2 regions of the Kribbella sp. NPDC049584 genome follow, and region 2 is predicted to be linked to the other one. Evidence: riboswitches for the same ligand, from Rfam matches in the RefSeq annotation. Region 2 holds a riboswitch; the other holds the start of a gene.
What was found. Region 2 has a riboswitch for glycine ahead of gcvP (aminomethyl-transferring glycine dehydrogenase). Riboswitches for the same ligand answer to the same signal wherever they lie in the genome.

Region 1 (8,290 bases), on a different contig from region 2:
GGCCGATCGTGTTGTACAGCGCGCCGTGCGGTTTCACGTACCGCACCCGGTCGCCCGCGATCCGCGCGAACGCGTCCAGCGCCCCGATCTGGTACACGACCTCGTCGCGTAACGCGGCCGGCTCGATGTCGAGGAAGCGCCGCCCGAAGCCGGGCTTGTCGGCGTACCCCACGTGGGCTCCGATCGCGACGCCGCGCTCGACCGCCTCGGCCGTCACCCGCCGCATGATCGACGGATCGCCGGCGTGGAATCCGCAGGCCACGTTCGCGCTGGTGACGACGTCGAGCAAGGCCGAGTCGTCGCCCATCGACCAGGAACCGAATCCTTCACCCATATCCGCGTTGAGGTCCATGCGGCCACCTCCCTCGACCGAGCCTAGAGATTGTTCAACAATCCTGCAAGAGGCTTGTTCTACTTTTCCTGGCCGCTGCCGTGCGGGATGATGCGGAGATGAGTACGGGTGGGGCCGAGACCGAACGGCAGGCGTGGCTGCGAACGGTCGCCGCCGACGTCGCGCGACTGGATCGGAGCAGCTCCGCGGAGCGCGCCGCCGACATCCTTCGCCGCAGTATCACCGAAGGCGCGCTGCCGCCCGGCGCTCAACTCTCCGAGATCGAGCTCACCGAGGTCCTGGAGGTCAGCCGGAACACCCTGCGCGAGGCCTTCCGCCTGCTGACGCACGAGGGCCTGCTCGTCTACAAGCTGCATCGCGGAGTGTTCGTCCCCGAGCTGGACGAGCGCGACGTCATCGACCTCTACCGACTTCGCCGGGTCTTGGAGGTGGACGTCGTACGCGGGCTCGCCGACCGCGACCCGGAGCTGCCGGCGAGCCGTCTCGAGCCGTTGCTGGACGACGTCGAGGCAGCCGAGGCCGCCGCCCGCGCGGACCGCTGGCCAGTTGTCGGTACGGCGAACATGCGCTTCCATGAGCACCTCATCGGTCTGGCGGACAGCTCCCGGATGGACGCGATGACCGGCCGGCTACTCGCGGAGTTGCGGCTCCTCTTCCACGTGATCGCGACCCCGCGCGAGCTGCACGAGCCGTACATCGAGCGGAACCGCAGGCTGTTCGAGCTCCTCGAGGCCCGCAAGTACGACGAGGCCGCGGCCGACCTGCACGAGTACCTGCTGCACTCCGAGCGGGCCATCCTCGCCGCCTTCCGGTCCCGGTAGCCGATAAGGGCTTGCGCCGCGCGGTGCGTACCTGCGTTGATGAACTGACAACGTCAGCTGTAAAGGGGAGCTCACTCATGTCCGATGACGCCCGGCCCGATCAGACGCCGAAGTCGTACCGCCCCATCGACGCCAAGGGGTTCCGGGACTTCGTCTCGCGTGGCTGGGGGCCGGTGGACCGCTCGGTTTCCGTGCCGGAAGGGCTCGCCGAGGCGGCCGCCGAGCACCGGCGGAAGCTCGCCGCGGCGCTGCCGGGACGGCGGATCGCACTCGCGGCCGGCCGGGCGCCGGTCCGGTCGAACGACACCGACTACCAGTTCCGCGCCGACAGCGACTTCGTCTGGCTGACCGGTTGCCAGGCCGAGGGCGCCGTCCTCGTGATCTCCGGCGACGGCGACGCGACGCTGTACCTGCGCGAGACGGCCGGTCCGGACGAAGCGGACTTCTTCGCGAACGCGCGTGACGGTGAGCTGTGGATCGGCCCGGTGCCGGGTCTGAAGGACTGGTCGGACGCGCTGCAGATCGCCTGCCGCCCGCTCGAGGAGCTGCCCGCGGCAGTGCGTGGCGCGGTCCCGTTCATGCTTTCGGTGCCCGGCGTCGAGCCGATGCTGGACGCGTTGGTACGGACGTCGCCCACCGACGGCAACGCGCTGCGGCAGACGCTCGCCGAGCTCCGCCGGATCAAGGACGACTGGGAGCTCGACCAGTTGCGTGAAGCGGTCGCGGCCAGCGTCGTCGCGTTCGGCGACGTGGCCAGTGAGCTGCCGGAGGCGATTCGTGGCGGCGGCGAGCGCTGGCTGCAGGGCACGTTCGACCGGCGCGCGCGGACCGCCGGCAACGGCGTCGGCTATGCGTCGATCGTTGCTGCTGGCAACCACGCACCGGTGCTGCACTGGGTCCGCAACGACGGCCCGGTCAACGAGGGCGACGTGATCCTGCTGGACGCGGGTGTCGAGACGCGCACGCTCTACACCGCGGACGTGACGCGGACGTTCCCAGCGACCGGCGAGTACACCGCTGCCCAGCGGCAGGTACACGACCTGGTGCACAAGGCACAGCTCGCATCACTGGAAGCCGTCAAGGTCGGAGCGCCGTACCGCGCCTTCCAGCACGAGGCGCTGCGAGTGCTGGCTGAAGGGCTGCGGGACTGGGGTCTGCTCGACGCGTCGATCGACGAACTGCTCGGCCCGGACGGCCAGCAGCACCGCCGCTACATCGTCTGCGGGACGGGCCACTACATCGGCCTCGACGTACACGACTGCGACGCATCGCGTCCGGAGGCGTACTTCGCCGGCACCATCGAGGCCGGGATGGCGCTCGCGGTCGAGCCGGGGCTGTACTTCCACCCCAACGACGAGACCGTGCCCCCGGAACTGCGCGGCATCGGGATCCGGATCGAGGACAACGTCGTCGTGCACTCCGACCGGCTGGAGATCCTCACCGAGGACCTGCCGATCACCACCGACGGCCTGGAGCAGTGGACCAAATCACACCTGAAGTGATCAAGCGATCGCTCAAAATTAACCGTCACAACCGGTAACACTCGCCCGCCCAGCACGATGTACAGGGCGGGGGAGGGTCGAACTCGGCCGGGCGCGTGGCTAGTGGGGGGCCGCGTAGCACGCGCCAGGCCGAGGCGGCCCCGACTGGGGCCAGGGGGGACCCAGGATCCCCGGGTACGGGGAGTAGTCATCATGAATCTACGGGTGCGAGTAGTGCACTACGGCAGTCGGCACTGGTACGCCGACATCGACGACGCCGATGATCCGCAGCCCGACGACCCGTTCTGGTTCGTCGACAACTGCCGGACCCAGGCGCAGGCGCTCGAGACCGCCTGCAGCGAGCTTCGGTTGATGACGGGCCGGCTGGTCCGCGGGGACCAGCTCGACCGCGTCCTCGAAGTCACCGGCGTACCGGTCTGAGCTTCAGCCGACCGGCGGTACGGCGGCGCAACTGCTGCCGCGCTTCGGTACCTCACGCGCGATCAGGTAGTTGTCGATCGTGGTCCGCATGCACGGGCTCGAGTTGTAGCTGCCGTGTCCCCAGCCCTCGTACGTGAGCAGCACTCCGGACCGGCCGAGCTGACGCTGCACGCTCTGCGCCATGCCGTACGGCGTGGCCGGGTCGTGGATCGCGTTGGCCAGAAGCACCGGCGTCTTGAGCCCGTGCACCTTCAGCACGTGCTGCGGGTTGTTCGCCTTCGGTGCACCCAGACAGATCGACACGGCCATCAGCTGACCCGGGTAGCGCATATCCGGGTTGTTGCGGGCCAGCCGCTGCAGATGTGCGGCGTACTCGCGGTAGTCCTTGACCGGAAGGTTCCAGTCCTGACAGAACACCGCCAACGGGTACTGCGCCAGCCCGGTCGGCGCGGCGGTAACCGAAGCGGCGTTCATCTCCTTCAGCGTCTCGGCCAGCGCGGACCATTCCGGGTCGTAGAGCAGGCGGAACACCTGGAAGCTCAGCTTGAACGGATCACTCGACCGAGCCAGTAGTCCAGCCCAGAGCGCATGAATGTCCTGCCCGTGCAGCGCACAGCTTGCCGACGCATCGCACCACTTCACGAACTCGTCGAACGAGTCCTGCGCTGCGGCTGCCTGGACGTCTAGGAATGACTTCGTTGTGGGTGAGCCGTCGTCGATCACGCTCTCCACCACCATCGCGCGGACCCGGTTCGGGTACGTCTCGGCGTACTGCGCTCCGAGCAGTGTGCCGTACGAGCTGCCGTGGAACGAGATCGTGGACTCGCCAAGCGCCCTGCGTACCGCGTCGACGTCGCGCACCGTCTGCCACGTGTCGATGTGGTCGTAGAGCGGACCGGTGTGCTCGCGGCAGTCCGTCGCGAGCTGCCGGTTATAGCTGATTGTCGCGGTGAACTCGGCCGTGCTCGTGATGATCGGCGACGGCTGCTTCGCGAGCAGCGAGGCCGAGCACTGCACCGGATTGCTCCGCGCGACGCCCCGCGGGTCGAAGCTGACGATGTCGAACCGGTCCTGCAGGTCCGCACTGAACCGCGTCATCCCGGTCTTGATCCGGTCGACCCCGGAGTCCCCGGGCCCGCCCGGTCCGAAGACGAGCACCCCGACCCGGTGGCCCTTCGCAGTACGGCGGGCAATCGCGAGGTCGAAGGTCGGTCCGTTCGGGTCCCGCCAATCGACAGGTAGTCGGAGCGTCGCACACTGCGAGCCCTTCACCAGAGCGGGATCGTCGTGCCCTTCCGGTTTGCAGTCGGCCCAGTGCACCTGGGTTGTGGTCGCGGAGGCGGACGTCGTGAGCCCGGCCGCCGCGACGCCGAGAACTACAGCGCCGGCCAGGGCGCGTCGGATGAACTTCATGCGAACGATCCTTGGGCAATCGCTTGCTACCGGCATCAGGGACGAACCCCGCCTGACCCCGATCACGGCCTGAGGGCTTGCTGGGGTCCGGGCGGCCGGATTGACGATGCCGACCCCACCGCCGTACCGTCCAGACCGTCAGTCAACTCAACAGCCGCATGAACCCGTGCGGGAGAGTCCTGGGCGAGGGCGCGTCTCCCGATCTCACGCCTACTGCGCGGCGCCCGGCGGGCGCCTCGCTGCACTGGAGCGAAGGGCACGATGAACCACATCGAACCCTCCGCTCCAGCGCACCGAGGCACTCCGCCGAGCACCTGCTCGCTACGGCGTGAGATCGGGAGACGCACCCTGGACCCGGGCGCCGTAGGAGCAACTCTCCCCAAGAATCTCTCAGGCACCTTCACCGCACGGGCGAGGCATCTCTGGAGGACGTCGGGTCCAACAGAGCGGGGAGGACACCAAACGGTCAACGGCGACCGGAAGGAACCTCCACACGATGGCGATCAGCGTCTTCGACCTGTTCAGTATCGGGATCGGCCCGTCGAGCTCCCACACCGTGGGACCGATGCGTGCCGCCCGCACCTTCGCTCTCGGCCTCGCCGACGACGGCCTGCTGGCCGCGACGGCGACCGTCCACGCCCAGCTGTTCGGTTCGCTCGGCGCGACCGGGCACGGTCACGGCAGCAACAAGGCCGTCCTGCTCGGCCTCGAGGGCGCCGACCCCGAGACCGTCGTCACGCACTCGGTCGACGCCCGGGTCGAGACGATCCGTGAGTGCGGCCGGATCGTGCTGGCCGGCGAGCACGAGATCGCGTTCGACGAGAACACCGATCTGGTCATGCACCGCCGCAAGGCGCTCCCGTACCACCCGAACGGGATGATCTTCAGCGCCCGCGACGCGACCGGCGCAGTACTGCGGGAGCGTACGTACTACTCGGTCGGAGGCGGATTCGTCGTCGACGAGAACGCCGCGGCGGGCGACCGGATCGTGCTGGACACGACCCCGCTGAAGTACCCGTTCACCACCGGCGCGGAGCTGCTCGACCGCTGCCGCGAGTCGCAGCTGTCGATCAGCGAGGTGATGCTCGCGAACGAGCTGGCCTGGCGGACCGAGGACGAGATCCGCGACGGCCTCCTGCGGATCTGGCAGGTCATGCAGGACTGCGTCCGCGAGGGCTGCGAGACCGAGGGCATCCTGCCCGGCGGGCTGAAGGTGCCGCGCCGGGCGCACGCCCTGCACAAGAAGCTCAGCCAGGACCCGTGGTCGGTGGACCCGCTCAAGGTGATGGACTGGGTCAACCTGTTCGCACTCGCGGTGAACGAGCAGAACGCGTCCGGCGGCCGGATCGTCACCGCCCCGACGAACGGTGCCGCGGGCATCATTCCCGCCGTACTGCACTACTACCGGCGGTTCGTGCCGGGAGCGACCGAGGACGGTGCCGTCCGGTTCCTGCTGACCGCCGGCGCGATCGGCGTGCTCTACAAGGAGAACGCGTCGATCTCCGGCGCCGAGGTCGGCTGCCAGGGCGAGGTCGGATCCGCCTGCTCGATGGCCGCCGCGGGTCTGTGCGAGGTCCTCGGCGGTACGCCGCAACAGGTCGAGAACGCCGCCGAGATCGCGATGGAGCACAACCTCGGGCTGACCTGTGACCCGGTCGGCGGCCTGGTGCAGATCCCGTGCATCGAGCGGAACGCGATGGCGTCGGTCAAGGCGATCAACGCGGCCCGGATGGCGATGCACGGCGACGGCGTCCACGTGGTCACGCTCGACAAGGTCATCAAGACCATGCGCGAGACCGGTGCCGACATGAAGATCAAGTACAAGGAGACGTCCCGCGGCGGCCTGGCCGTCAACGTCATCGAGTGCTGATCGCTGCTCTGATCACCACGGCACGGTGCCGTGCAGGCTCAGGTACTCCGCGGTCGGGCCGGTCTGATCGATCTGCGCGAGCCGCACGATGATCTCCGCGCCCTCCTCGACGCTCTGGTAGCCGCTGTGGCCGTTGAAGTCGGTCGCGGTGTAGCCCGGGTCGACGGTGTTGATCCGCAGGTTCGGCAGCTGCCGCGCGTATTGCACCGTCAGCATGTTGAGCGCTGCTTTCGAAGAGCCGTACGCCGGCGCGGGTACCCAGACGGGCACGTTGCTCACCACGTCCGGATCCACCGCCGTGGCGATCGAGCCGAGACCGCTCGAGACGTTCACGATGACGGGGTTGTCGCTGCGCTCGAGCAGCGGCAGGAAGCGGTGGATCATTCGCACCGGGCCGTACACGTTCAGCTCGAAGACCTCGCGGAAGACGTCGGCGGTCAGATCCCGGATCTCCTTGCGTGGACCGGGGATGCCGGCGTTGTTGATCAGCACGTCGAGTGAATCCAGCTGCTGCGCAGCCGCGTCGACGGACTCGTCGCTCGTGACGTCCAACTGGACGTACTGCGCTCCGAGGTCCGCGGCTGCCTGTTTGCCGCGTTCGGGGTCGCGGGCGCCGAGGTAGACAGTGTGGCCCGCCGCGATCAGCTGCCTGGCGGTTTCGTACCCGAGGCCTCTGTTCGCCCCGGTGATGAGTGTCGTGGTCATGCCTTCACCCTCCCGCCGCCGACTTCGCCCAGGTAGTACCCGCGATGTCCTAGGGAATGGCAGTACCAGGCTTCCGGGGAGTCGGCGCGGAATACTGGGGGTATGGCTGAGCTCGGTAGGACGCTGCGCGCCTGGCGCGATCGCGTGACCCCGGAGCAGGTCGGACTGCCTGCTGGTGGAAAGCGGCGCGCGCCGGGGCTGCGGCGCGAGGAGCTGGCCCAGCTCGCCGGGTTGTCGGTCGACTACATCGTCCGGCTCGAGCAGGGCCGGTCGGACTCACCGTCCGCGCAGGTGCTGACCGCGCTGGCCCGGGCGCTGCGGCTGTCCGATGCCGAGCGCAACCATCTGTTCGTGCTCGCGGGCGAGGTCGAGCCGTCGCCCGGCCGGCTGTCGGCGTACATCCCGCCCGGTGTGCAGCGGATCGTCGACCAGCTCGACGGCGCACCGCTGTGCGTGTGTGACGCCGCCTGGACGATCATCACCTGGAACCCGCTGTTCGCCGCCGTGATCGGCGATCCGTCCGAATGGCGCGGGCGGGACCGCAACATCATTTACCGCCACTTCGTCGCGCCCGGCGATCGCGTCGTACAGACACCTGAGCAGCAGCGGGACTTCCGGACCGCGATGGTGACGGATCTGCGGGCATCGCTCGCACGCTACCCGCACGACCCCGACCTCCGGACGCTGATCGACGAGCTTCGCGCCCGGGACAAGGACTTCGCGCGGCTGTGGGACCAGCCGGTCGTCGGCTTCCACCGGTCCGAGCAGAAGACGATCCGGCATCCCGAGGTCGGTGCGTTCACGATCGACTGTGACGTGCTCGCGGTCCCGGGCAGCGATCTGCGCATGGTCGTGTACACCGCCGCGCCGAATACGGACGCGGCCGAAAAGCTGCGGCTGCTGTCCGTCATCGGCCTGCAGGCGCTGACCTGAGCAGTCAGCTAACGCACTGCATTCCTACGGTCGCGTAGGCGGTTCGTAATTACTGGAATCTGCAGTTCTTTCGTTCAATTTCTTCCAAGGGCTGTTTGAATCGACTCTTCGACCGATAACCTGCGGGCCTTGTGAAGCCCATCTCTGCCACGGCCTCCCGCCGCCCGCCCTGGCAGAACCCGCGGCGCCGTCGGCAGGCGGCAGCCGGCGCCTGCCTACTGCTGCTCGGCTGCCTCGTGCTCGTTCTGCTCGGGTTCTGGGGCCGCGGGCCGCA
Region 2 (8,290 bases):
CGTCAACGTCACCGGCTGGGACTGCCGCTGCACCGCCCAGCCGAACGCGCGGCCGGCCAGCTCGGGCGCGACCTCACGGAGCCAGTCGGTCAACTCCAGGCCCTCGACCAGTACAGCCAGGTTGTGGGTGGTCAGGATCTGGCTCTGCTCCAGCACAGTCCCGTGCTGAGCGACGTGGCCGCCGCCCCCGTTCGATGCCTCGCGTGAGCGTTGGCGGCATGCCTCCGCGAAGTCGTCCGCGGTCGCCTTGCCCCAGCGCTTGTACCGGCGCTGCTCAACGACCGGCCAGGACGCCGGCAGGTCGTAGTACCGCGCGTACAGCGTCCCGAACATCACGCGGCTCGCCACCGAGGCCGCATCCCGCCATTTCTCGGTGAACGTCCCCATGAAGATGTCGGCCGCGACTTCCTCGACGAGCGGCAGCTTGAGGCCGGCCTGGGAGGCCAGCGCGCCCAGCTCACGGACGAGCGGATTCGGCAGGATCGTCTGCGGGAAGGCGGTGAGAGCCAGGACGGTTGTCTCACGCAGCGACTGCGCCGCGGCCCGCGTCGCCTGAGCGCGCCGATCGCGGTACGGCGCGACGGCGGCAATCCACGGCAGCTCGTCGAAACGAACCTGGTGTTCAAGGTTCAGCAGCAACAGGCTCCGCCGCCGGCGGAAAGCCGCGTAGCTCTGCGCATATGCGGCCGCCAGCGACGGGTCCTCAATGTTGGCGGCGAGCAACTGCGAGGTGATCTGCGGCAACACCTGCGCGAGCACCTCCCCCGAGCTGATGACGCCGCGGTCAACCAACTCACCGATCGGAGCCTCGAGCGCCCGCGCTGCCTTCGCAAGCAGGTGCGCAGGAATGGCTGAGCCGGCCGCCGCCGGGACCTCGTCAGCCGTCACCTCACCATCGATCGCATCGAGGGTCGGCAGTCCGCCGTCATCCGGGAACCGATCCAGCCGGCAGCTCAGCACGTGTGCCAAGGTCGCGTACGTCGGCCGCGCGGCGACGGCGTTCTGCGTCGTACGCAAGGCCGCCCGCGCCTCCGATCCGGGCGCGCCGTGGGCCTGGATCGTGTTGGCAAGCGCGCGCCGGATCCAGCCGACCTCACGACCGCTCAGCGCCGAACTGTCGGACGGGCAACGCTCGAGCGCCGCCTGCAGCCGGGCGAAGTTGCTCTTCGGATGCCGATGCCCATGCATCTCGGCAGCAGCGTGGAACTCGTCCAGCCACTGAGAACGCCGTTCCACCCAGTCGTCCGGCCAGACCCGGCACGGCCATCCACCGACAACCGCACCGTCGGCGGTCAGCTCCGGCAGCTCGTCGTCGACCGTGTCGCACCACAGCGCCACCAGCCGGTCGTACAGCGGATTCCAGACCCGCAGAGTCTCCAGCATGGCAGCGATCCGCGGCCGTACCGTTGCCTGCCGCAACGTACTGCGAACCTCGGCCACCGGCTGCAGCCGCACCACCGCGCCGGACGGGGTCGACGACGGGCTGAACGTCGGCGTGAACCGGAGCCGGTGCATCAGCGGACGGAGCTCCGACGTGAGGTCGAGCGCCGCGGCGTACTGCTCGTGCTCGAGCAACCAGGCCACGACCAGCAGCGCCGACTCTTCCGGCACGTCGATCCGGTAGTTCCCGCTCCGAAGCGCCCGGCCGAGCTCCGCGAGCCCTTCATCGCCGAGGAACCACAGGTTGAGCCGCTCCCGGTCGGTCTCCCCCGGCGCGTTCTCCGGCACTCGTGCCAGCTCGTCCTCCCGCAGCGGCGCCTCCGCGAGATAACGCCCGGTCGCGAACCCGCCGTGCGCCACCTCCAGCGTCACCCAGGCCGGCGTGTCCGCCACCGGGGTCCGCGAACCGACCGTCAGTCGGCCCGAAGCCATCCCGTCGAGGACGTTGCGCCAGGCATCGACCCGGACGGCCGCACGCCGGCGTACGGCGAGATCGTCAGAGGTCAGCGCACGCTCGAGAGCCTGTTCCAGCCGACGCATCGCATACCCGGCCGAGGCAGTGGCGCGTGCTTCCTCCGACATAGAACCCCCGTTTCCCAGCAGAGACATGGAGGCAGGACTCGAACCTGCGCCCTCCCGGTAAGCAGCCGGGCGATCTACCCCTGATCTACTCCATGCAATGCGTCACAGCCTAACCGCCGTACGGGGTCCTCGTCAGAACAAATGTGGCGATGTTGAGATGCGAGATGGTGTCGCCGTCGCGGATGACGTGCAGCTTTTCGCCTGCCAGGTAGCCGTCGCGGCCCTGGTAGAGGTCGGGTCCCAGCGGGGACAGGCGCGTGGTGAGGCCGCCGCTGAGCTGCAGAATGCCCGCCGAGACAGAGATCGTGAGCGGCGTGTTGCCCCAGTACCAATGGCCGAGCAGGTCGGTGCCTTGGGCAAGCGTCGGCTCCGGCACCCATTCCTGCGCGAGCGGCGGCTCGTACGCCGCGAGGATGCGGACCAGGTCAGGCGCCAGCGAGGCAACCCGCCCGTACGTCGCATTGCCGAGCGTCACCGCTCCGATCCGGCGTACGCGGTCGACGAACAGCCCCGCGAGGAACCCGGGCATCGAGCCGGTGTGACCGATCAGCAGATGCGGGTCGTCCGCGATCAACCGCAGGCCCAGGCCGTACGACGCCGTCAGCCCTTCCCGCGGATCTGACGCCACCGGAGCCGCCATCTCCTCGACGGATTCCCGGCTCAACACTTCATGCACCGGGTCGATCCAGAACGACGCGTACCGGGCCAGATCCTCGATCGTGCTCCACAACTGCCCGGCCGGAGCCATCGCGCCGGAGTCGTACGCCGGCTCCGGCACAAGCTGGCCGCTGAACGGATGGACCGAGAACCCTTGCGCCGCGGGGGCCTCCGGGAAGTACGTCGTACGGCGCATCTCCAACGGCGCGAGGATGCGCTCCTGTGCCAACTCCCACCAGGACGACCCGCGCAACCGGGCCACGATCTCGCCGAGCAGGCCGTACCCCAGGTTGGAGTAGTGATGCCGGCGATCCGCGGGACCAGCCGCCTGCGACTCGTCCATCGCCGCCGTCAACTGGTCGAACGAGACCCCCGGATTCCTTTCCCACCAAGGGCCTTCGGGCTCGGCGTTCATCCCGCCGCTGTGCGCGAGCAACTGCCGGACCGTCCGGTCGCCGAACGCGATCCCCGGCAGATGCTTGCCCACAGCATCATTCAGCGACAGCAGCCCGTCGTCGCGGCACTGCAGCACCAGGATCGCCGTCAACGTCTTGGTGATCGACCCGATCCGGTACTGCACATCCGCTCCCGGCAACGCCCCGCCCGCCGAGGCGAACCGCCCGCGCGCGCCGGTCCACACCAGCGCACCGTCCCGGATCACGCCACCGTTCACCGACGGCAACTTTCCTTCGCTCTGAGCCGCCGCGATCTCGGCGTACAGAGCAGCGGCGGTGTCAGAACGCAGGGACATTACTCAAAAGCCTCCGGGGCCGGGCAGGAGCAGATCAGGTTGCGGTCGCCGTACGCGCCGTCGATGCGGCGGACCGGCGGCCAGTACTTCGAGGCGCGGTCCACCGAGCGCGGGAACGCGGCATCCTCGCGAGTGTAGGCGTGCTCCCACTTGTCGTTGATGACCGACTCGGCGGTGTGCGGCGCGTTCACCAGCGGGTTGTCCGCGGCCGGCCACTCGCCGGCCGCGACCCGGTCGATCTCGTGCCGGATCGCGATCATCGCGTCGCAGAAGCGGTCCAGCTCGTCCAGGTCCTCGGACTCGGTCGGCTCGACCATCAGCGTGCCCGCGACCGGGAACGACATCGTCGGCGCGTGGAAACCGTAGTCGATCAGCCGCTTCGCGACGTCGTCGACGCTGATCCCGGTCTCCTTGGTCATCGGCCGCAGATCCAGGATGCACTCGTGCGCGACCAGGCCGTTCTCACCCGTGTACAGGACCGGGAACGCGCCCTCGAGCCGCTTCGCGACGTAGTTCGCGCTCAGCACGGCGGTCTTGGTCGCCGCGGTCAGGCCCTCGGCGCCCATCATCCGGATGTACGCCCACGAGATCGCCAGCACACCCGCGGATCCGAACGGCGCCGCGCTGATCGGGCCGACGCCGGACTCGGGACCGGCCTGGTCGAGCAGCGGATGGTTCGGCAGGTACGGCGCCAGGTGCGCCGCGACACCGACCGGTCCGACACCCGGACCGCCACCGCCGTGCGGGATGCAGAACGTCTTGTGCAGGTTCAAATGGCTGACGTCGCCGCCGAACTCGCCGGGCTTCGCCAGCCCCAGGAGCGCGTTCAGGTTCGCGCCGTCGACGTACACCTGGCCGCCGTGCTCGTGGACGATCGAGCACACCTCGCGGACGCTCTCCTCGTAGACACCGTGTGTCGACGGGTACGTGATCATGATCGCCGCCAGCTTCGACGCGTGCTCGGAAGCCTTGGCCCGCAGGTCGTCCAGGTCGATCGTGCCGTCATCGTTGCCCTTGACAACGACGACCTTCATCCCGGCCATCACCGCGGAGGCGGCGTTGGTGCCGTGCGCGGACGCCGGGATCAGGCAGACGTTGCGGTCTTCGTTGCCCCGGGCCCGGTGGTACCCGCGGATCGCGAGCAGCCCGGCGAGCTCACCCTGCGAACCCGCGTTCGGCTGGATCGAGACCTTCGCGTACCCGGTGACCTCGGCGAGCCAGCGCTCGAGCTGACCGATCAGCGTCACGTATCCGGCAGCGTCCTCGATCGGCGCGAACGGGTGCACGTCCGAGAACTCCGGCCAGGTGACCGGCTCCATCTCGGTGGTCGCGTTCAGCTTCATCGTGCAAGAGCCGAGCGGGATCATCCCGCGGTCCAGCGCGTAGTCCTTGTCGGACAGCTTGCGCAGGTACCGCAGCATCGCCGTCTCGGACCGGTGGGTGTTGAACACCGGGTGCGTCAGGTACTCCGTCGTCCGCGGTACTGCGATCGCAGCAGCGCCGAGCGTGTCGTCGTACTGCACGCCGAAGGACTGGCAGACGCGGGTGAGGGTGGCGACATCGGTCTTCTCGTCGCAGGAGATGCCGACGTGGTCCGCGTCGACGAGCCGCAGCCAAATCCCGTTCTGCCGGGCCGCGTCGACCACGTCGGCGGCCTGACCCGGCACGCGGGCGAGCACGGTGTCGAAGAAGTCGTCGTGCACGACCTCGACCCCGCCTGCCCGCAGCGACGCGGCGAGCTTGCCGGCATAGTTGTGCACCCGGTCGGCGATCGCCTTCAGGCCATCCGGCCCGTGGTACACGGCGTACATCGAGGCGACGACCGCCAGCAGGACCTGCGCCGTACAGATGTTCGAGGTGGCCTTCTCGCGGCGGATGTGCTGCTCACGGGTCTGCAGCGCCAGTCGGTACGCCGGGGCACCGTCGGCGTCGACCGATACGCCGACGAGACGACCGGGCAACGACCTCTCCAGACCGGACCGCACGGACATGAAGCCCGCGTGCGGACCGCCGTAGAACAGCGGTACGCCGAAGCGCTGCGAGGAACCGATGACGATATCGGCGCCGACCTCACCCGGTGCCTCGAGCAACGTCAGCGCGAGCAGATCTGAGGCGACGGCAACCAACGTGTCGCGCTCGTGCGCCGCCTCGATCAGCGGCTTGAGGTCGCGGACGACGCCGTTGGAGCCCGGGTACTGCACGAGGAAACCGAAGAAATCGCCCTCGGGCAGGCCCTCGGTGGTGTCGGCGACGACGACCTCGATGCCGAGTGCCTCGGCCCGGGTCTGGACGACGGCGACGGTCTGGGCGAAGCAGTCGGCGTCGACCAGGAAGCGGTCCGACTTGCTCTTCTTGTTGGACCGGTGCGCCAGCGTCATCGCCTCGGCGGCCGCGGTGCCCTCGTCGAGCAGCGACGCGTTCGCGGTGGGCAGACCGGTCAGGTCGGAGACGACGGTCTGGAAGTTGAGCAGCGCCTCGAGGCGGCCCTGGGAGATCTCGGGCTGGTACGGCGTGTAGGCGGTGTACCAAGCCGGGTTCTCGACCAGTCGCCGCACGATGACCGACGGCGTGAACGTGCCGTAGTACCCCTGGCCGATCATCGAGGTCGCGACGTTGTTGCGGGCCGCGAGCTGGCGGAGCTCGGTCAGCGCGTCGACCTCGGAGGCCGGCTCAGGCAGCCGGAGCGGCTCGGCCGACCGGATCGAGTCCGGTACGGCGGCATCGACAAGTGCGTCGACGTCGGCGTACCCGAGCAGCTGCACCATGCGTGCGACCTCGTCCGGGCGTGGCCCGATGTGGCGGTCGGCAAAGATTGCGGACAGTTCGGTCATCAGAGGCTCCGTTGCTGACAATGCTTCCGGTCGCCTCCCCCTCTGTCACCCACAGTGCTGAGGTCAGCAACTGGCGCTCCAGAGTCGCCTGTGGCACTCGGTCCATGGGCCTGAGAGGTTCCGGGGAGGAATTGCCCCTTCGGCGCCCGATGACACGGGTCTCTCCCGAGTGCTGTGTGCGGCTGAAACGAGGCTACCAGCAATCCGGGAACAGTTCGGGCAGGAGTCGCCGGGCGGTCGGCTTCGCCGCCTCGACCTGGTCCGCCGTCGCGGACTGCATCGGCCAGCGGACCCGGGTACCGACGTCGGCCCAGTCCCCGACCGCGGCCAGGAACTTGTCCAGCGCAGGGTTCGACAGCCCGATCTTCTGCAGCGGGGAGACATGCTCCGCGAAGAATTCCGCGATCCGGCGCTCGACATCCAGATCATGACCGGTCCGTACGGCGCCGGTGGGCGACAGTGCGGCGACATTCGAGTAGCTCCCCTGCGCACCGAGTAACGACATACTCGCCAGGAAGTGCCCCGGCACGAAGATGGCCAGCCCGGACTTGGTCGATTCGTCGAACCATGCCTTGTCGCCGCCCGCAGTCTTCAGCCCGATCAGACTCGGCACCGCCTCGGCGAGCTCACACAGCTGCCGCGGCGCCACAGCCGTCTTCGCATGCGGCGGGTTGTACAGGACAAGCGGCACGTCTCCCGCGACGTCTGCCACTCGCTGGAGGAAGGTCAACAGCTCACGAGCATTCAGCGGAAGCCAGTCGGGGACGATCACCTGAATCGCTCCAGGCGCCAACTTCGCTGCCCGCTCAACCCGCGACAGCTGCACCTGCGCCGACGGATGGCTGGCCCCGAGTTGGAACGGTTTACCCGCCGCGGCAAGCACCGAGTTGATCCGGTCGAACTCGTCCTCGGTCAGCGTCTGGAACTCCCCCGCCGTCCCGTGGGCGTACAGACCGTCCACCTCGGAGGACGCGAGTACGGCGACCTGGGACTCGAGCCGGGCGAAGTCGATCGAGTCGTCCGCGTTCAGCGGCAGCAACAAAGTCGCCCACACACCGCGGAGCGAGTCAGCAGTGAGTGGGCGCACAGAGCAAATCTAAGGGCAGAACCCGGTCAGCCGGTCATCCGCGCGCGACGGCGGGCGGCGAGCTCATCGCCGGCGTGGCCGTCGGAGTCGCCTTCGTCGTGACCATCGGCACGCTCCGTGGGCAGCTCGGAGAGCGAGCCCTCGACCTCGCGCCAGACGCCGCCGAGCGCGATACCGAACACGCCCTGGCCGCCGGCCAGCAGATCGATCACCTCGTCGGGCGAGGAGCACATGTACACCGAGGCGCCGTCGCTCATCAGCGTGATCTGGGTGAGGTCGTCGAACCCACGCTTGCTCAGGTGCGCGATCGCGGTCCGGATCTGCTGCAGCGAGATCCCGGCGTCGAGCAGCCGCTTGATCACCTTCAGCAACAGAACGTCACGGAAGCCGTACAACCGCTGCGTCCCGGAACCGGTCGCCGGGCGAACCGACGGCGAGACCAGACCGGTCCGCGCCCAGTAGTCGAGCTGCCGGTAGGTGATCCCGGCCGCGGCGCAGGCCGTCGGGCCGCGGAACCCGACATCCTCCGGCATCGGCCGCAGGTCGTCGTCGAACAGCAGACCCTGGACGCCGGCGGTGGCCGTAGCGGCTGCCACAGCCTCGGCGTGCGCGTCGGACGTCGACTGCGCCGTCAGATCCGTGTCGCCGGTGCGTGTCACGCCTGAGCCTCCCTGGATACCGACTGGAACGAGCCATCTGCGTGGAGTGACAGCACCCCACGACTCCTTCACGGTAAGCCGCCGCCCCAACCGGGTCAACGACAACCGCACCGAGCCGGGAGCGTGTCGCGACCGCCGTACGAATCGTTACCAAGCCGCTCTTGTACCACTCGGGGCCAAAACCCCGGGTGTCAGCTCTTGTCGAAGTCCTCCGGAGTCACCTGGTCGAGGAACTCCCGGAACCGCTCGACCTCCTCTTCCTCCACCACCTCGTCGTCGGCCT

Region 1: linked by a shared signal. The riboswitch ahead of AB0J62_RS31190 (L-serine ammonia-lyase) and the one ahead of gcvP (aminomethyl-transferring glycine dehydrogenase) in region 2 are both predicted to bind glycine.

The regions. Positions count from the first base shown of each region.
Region 1 covers NZ_JBFAPF010000011.1:47,689-55,978, forward strand. The annotation lists gene AB0J62_RS31165 (5-oxoprolinase subunit PxpA) at 1-352, opposite strand, end outside; gene AB0J62_RS31170 (GntR family transcriptional regulator) at 451-1,173, shown strand; gene AB0J62_RS31175 (aminopeptidase P family protein) at 1,251-2,675, shown strand; gene AB0J62_RS31180 (hypothetical protein) at 2,868-3,095, shown strand; gene AB0J62_RS31185 (alpha/beta fold hydrolase) at 3,099-4,508, opposite strand; glycine riboswitch at 4,834-4,924, shown strand; gene AB0J62_RS31190 (L-serine ammonia-lyase) at 5,005-6,378, shown strand; gene AB0J62_RS31195 (SDR family oxidoreductase) at 6,391-7,083, opposite strand; gene AB0J62_RS31200 (helix-turn-helix transcriptional regulator) at 7,186-8,016, shown strand; gene AB0J62_RS31205 (hypothetical protein) at 8,148-8,290, shown strand, end outside.
Region 2 covers NZ_JBFAPF010000009.1:187,481-195,770, forward strand. The annotation lists gene AB0J62_RS28285 (hypothetical protein) at 1-2,022, opposite strand, end outside; tRNA gene AB0J62_RS28290 (tRNA-Ser) at 2,046-2,117, opposite strand; gene AB0J62_RS28295 (serine hydrolase domain-containing protein) at 2,132-3,430, opposite strand; gene gcvP (aminomethyl-transferring glycine dehydrogenase) at 3,430-6,261, opposite strand; glycine riboswitch at 6,350-6,439, opposite strand; gene AB0J62_RS28305 (dihydrodipicolinate synthase family protein) at 6,455-7,348, opposite strand; gene AB0J62_RS28310 (MerR family transcriptional regulator) at 7,375-7,881, opposite strand; gene AB0J62_RS28315 (bifunctional nuclease family protein) at 8,199-8,290, opposite strand, start outside.